DNA from 2 places in the Burkholderia seminalis genome. Region 1 is predicted to be linked to the other one. Evidence: predicted binding sites of a transcription regulator. Region 1 holds the regulator's gene; the other holds the start of a gene.
What was found. The regulator HrcA, encoded in region 1, represses chaperone genes, less so after heat shock. The targets are predictions, from matches to a motif close to TTAGCACTCNNNNNNNNNGAGTGCTAA.
Positions count from the first base shown of each region.

Region 2: the regulator HrcA is predicted to act here: its motif matches at 877-903, upstream of groES (co-chaperone GroES).

Region 1 is NZ_CP013398.1:745,657-747,856, forward strand. Features, by position in the region: gene WJ12_RS03330 (NAD kinase) at 1-417, opposite strand, end outside; gene hrcA (heat-inducible transcriptional repressor HrcA) at 549-1,571, shown strand; gene hemH (ferrochelatase) at 1,707-2,200, shown strand, end outside.
Region 2 is NZ_CP013398.1:882,617-884,816, forward strand. Features, by position in the region: gene WJ12_RS03915 (carbohydrate porin) at 1-307, opposite strand, end outside; gene groES (co-chaperone GroES) at 977-1,270, shown strand; gene groL (chaperonin GroEL) at 1,317-2,200, shown strand, end outside.

The DNA of each region.
Region 1 (2,200 bases):
GCCGTCGCGCATGATCCGCGCCTCGAGCAGCGCGCGCTCCTCGCGCTCGAACTTGCCGGACAGCAGCACCGGGACGAGCGCGTGCATGTCGGCGGCCGCGATGTCCGTGATGAAGCCGAGCCGCCCGTGGTTGATCCCGATCAGCGGTGTCCGGTACGGCGCCAGCTGGCGGCCGATGCCGAGCATCGTGCCGTCGCCGCCGAGCACGACCGCCACGTCCGCACGCGCCCCGATTTCGGCCGGGGTGAGCGCCGGGTAGCCGGTGATGCCGATCTCGCGCGCGGTGTCACCTTCGAACACGACCTCGAAGCCGAGCTTCGCGATGCTGGCGGCCAGCGTGGCGAGCGGTTCGGCGATGCCGGGCGTGTTGCTCCGGCCGACGAGCGCGACAGTATTGAACTGATTACCGGTTTTCATGCCGGCATTACACCATAGCTCGTTGACGAAAAGAACCGGCTGTGCGCCGACGGGGCCGGATCGGGCCGGCCCGCGCAATGGTGGCCGACGCCACTCGCCGCGGTCGCGCGGTTGCGCTAAAATTTTCCACCATGCTAGATCCTCGCGCACGAACCCTCCTGAAAACCCTGATCGAACGGTATATCGCCGACGGTCAGCCAGTCGGATCGCGCACGTTGTCCCGTTACTCCGGGCTCGAGCTGAGCCCGGCTACGATCCGCAACGTGATGTCCGACCTGGAGGAGCTCGGCCTCGTGTCGAGCCCGCACACGTCGGCCGGCCGCGTGCCGACGCCGCGCGGCTATCGGCTGTTCGTCGACACGATGCTGACGGTCGAGGCGCCGATCGACGCCGAGGCCGTCGCGCGGCAGGTGCAGCACACGCTGCAGGCCGGCGAGCCGCAGCAGCGGGTGGTCGCCGCCGCCGCGAGCGTGCTGTCGAACCTGTCGCAGTTCGCGGGTGTCGTGCTGACGCCGCGCCGCAGCCACGTGTTCAAGCAGATCGAGTTCATGCGCCTGTCCGACAAGCGCATCCTGCTGATCATCGTCACGCCCGAGGGCGACGTGCAGAACCGCATGCTCGCGACGCCGCGCGACTATTCGCCGTCGCAGCTGACCGAGGCGTCCAACTACATCAACGCGCATTTCGCCGGCCTGTCGTTCGACGAGGTGCGCCGCCGCCTGCGCGACGAGATCGACCAGCTGCGCGGCGACATGACCACGCTGATGCACGCGGCCGTGACGGCCAGTACCGAGGTGCCCGACACCGAGGACACCGTGCTGATTTCCGGCGAGCGCAACCTGCTCGAAGTGGCGGATCTGTCGTCCGACATGGCGCGGCTGCGCAAGCTGTTCGACGTGTTCGACCAAAAGACGGGCCTCCTGCAACTGCTCGACGTGTCGAGCCACGCCCAGGGCGTGCAGATCTTCATCGGCGGCGAATCGACGCTCGTGCCGATCGAGGAAATGAGCGTCGTCACCGCGCCTTACGAGGTGAACGGGAAGATCGTCGGCACGCTCGGCGTGATCGGCCCGACCCGGATGGCGTACAACCGCGTGATACCGATCGTCGACATCACCGCGCGCCTGCTGTCGCTCACGCTGAGCCAGCAATAGCCTGCAATCGGCAGCCTGATCCCGCCCCGTCATCATGTCGTCATGCCGCCCGCGCCGACAGTCGGCCGAACGGCAAGGGGCGGCCCGCTATAATTGAGAGCCGTCCGGTCCCGTGCCCCGAGCACGTTCTTGCCCATGCGTTTCGATCTTGAGCCGCCTTCGAGCATCGCTGCTGCCCATCGCATCGGGGTGCTGCTGATCAATCTCGGCACGCCCGACGCACCCACGCCGCGCGCCGTGCGGCGCTACCTGGCCGAATTCCTGTCGGATCCGCGCGTCGTCGAGATTCCGCAGGCCGTCTGGCAGGTGCTGCTGCGCACGCTGATCCTGCCGCTGCGCGGCCGCGCCTCCGCGAAGAAGTACGCGGCCGTCTGGATGCCCGAAGGCTCGCCGCTGCGCGTGTACACGGAGCGCCAGACCGACAGCGTGCGGCACCTGCTCGCGTCGAACGGTTATCACGTGATGGTCGACTACGCGATGCGCTACGGCAGCCCGAACATTTCGCACGCGCTTGCGCAGTTCAAGCGCGCGGGCGTCGAGCGCGTGCTGCTGATGCCGATGTATCCGCAATATTCGGCGTCGACCACGGCCACCGCGTTCGATGCCGCCTTCGACGCGCTCGCGCGCAT
Region 2 (2,200 bases), 140 kb from region 1:
CGCCGCGCAGGTTCGCGAGGTATTCGCTGGTTTCGGTGATCTGCAGCGTCGCGCCGTACTTGCCGAGCCACGGGCGGATGCCGCCCATGTCGCCGAGCAGGCTCTGGCGCGTCCAGATGCCGGTCCACATGCCGGCCGGCTTCGCCTGGATCGCGAGGTCGGCCTCGGGCGCTTCGGGCTGCGCGTCGACCGACGCGGCGGCGAACGCAGCGCCGCTCGCGAACGATGCGCACGCGAGGACGGCCGCACAGGCGGCGGGGCGCATCCGGGTGCGGACGCGGTCTCCATGGAACGACGCAACCTTCATATCAAATTCCTGGTTCTAATTGGTTTGGAGTCCTGCTTGTCGGTCGCTGTCCCGACGCTCGGCACCGATCGGCCAGGGCATGAAGAAGAGCGCAACGCGGCGCATCGTAGGAGTGTCGAATGGGAATGTCAATGTAAACGAGAATGATTCGCATCTAAATTACTGAATGTAATGGGAGGGCTTACGGATGGGGGCTGACGGGTGTTTTCCGAAAGAAAAAACGTAAATATCGGCGTAATGAAAATGAATGCTTCGATGCGGAGCGATGGATCGCCGGCAGGGGAGGCGGGACGGGGCACCGGGCGCGTTGTGGCGGACGGAATCGGCGCCTGCGCGGGTTTTTCGATGCGATGTCGCCGGTCGCAGGAACTCCGTGCTTACCCGATGTCCAAACGGGGCTGGATGCGATTCGCGGGCCGCGCGGGCTCGCCCGCCAAGCCGGATAGCGTGGGTCAGGGTTTTGTTTTAAAAGGATTTTTCGTGATTTTCGGGTGTTTTCCCCGCTTCCGTGCCGCGTTGGAAATTCGTCCGGTTTCCCTTCTTGAATTTGTCAAAACCCGTCCATATAATTAGCACTCGCTGCACGAGAGTGCTAACAATTCTCTGCCGGGCGACAAGCCGGGCAGATTCCCTAAGCGTTCTTCAATCTCAGTCAAGAGAGGAGTGAATATGAACCTTCGTCCTTTGCACGATCGCGTGATCGTCAAGCGCCTGGATCAGGAAACCAAGACCGCCTCGGGCATCGTCATCCCCGACGCCGCTGCTGAAAAGCCGGACCAGGGCGAAGTCCTGGCCATCGGCCCGGGCAAGCGCGACGACAAGGGCGCACCGATCGCGCTCGACGTGAAGGTCGGCGATCGCGTCCTGTTCGGCAAGTACGCAGGCCAGACCGTGAAGGTCGACGGCCAGGAACTGCTGGTCATGCGCGAAGAAGACATCATGGCCGTGGTCAACGCGAAGTAAGCGTCCTCCGACGGTACATATTCCCAAGAATTCAAGGAGTTAGAAGATGGCAGCTAAAGACGTCGTATTCGGCGATTCCGCCCGTTCGAAGATGGTCGAAGGCGTGAACATTCTCGCCAACGCAGTCAAGGTCACGCTGGGTCCGAAGGGCCGCAACGTGGTGCTCGAGCGCAGCTTCGGCGGCCCGACGGTCACCAAGGACGGTGTGTCGGTCGCGAAGGAAATCGAGCTGAAGGACAAGCTCCAGAACATGGGCGCGCAAATGGTCAAGGAAGTCGCTTCCAAGACCAGCGACAACGCAGGCGACGGCACGACGACGGCAACCGTCCTCGCGCAATCGATCGTTCGCGAAGGCATGAAGTACGTCGCATCGGGCATGAACCCGATGGACCTGAAGCGCGGTATCGACAAGGCAGTCGCAGCGGCTGTCGACGAGCTGAAGAAGATCAGCAAGCCGTGCACGACGAACAAGGAAATCGCACAGGTCGGCTCGATCTCGGCGAACAGCGACACGTCGATCGGCGATCGCATCGCTGAAGCGATGGACAAGGTCGGCAAGGAAGGCGTCATCACCGTCGAAGACGGCAAGTCGCTGGCTGACGAACTCGACGTCGTCGAAGGCATGCAATTCGACCGCGGCTACCTGTCGCCGTACTTCATCAACAACCCGGAAAAGCAAGTCGCCGTCCTCGACAACCCGTTCGTGCTGCTGCACGACAAGAAGGTGTCGAACATCCGTGATCTGCTGCCGGTGCTCGAGCAAGTCGCGAAGGCTGGCCGTCCGCTGCTGATCATCGCCGAAGACATCGAAGGTGAAGCGCTCGCAACGCTGGTCGTGAACAACATCCGCGGCATCCTGAAGACCGTTGCGGTCAAGGCGCCTGGCTTCGGCGATCGTCGCAAGGCGATGCTGGAAGACATCGCGATCCT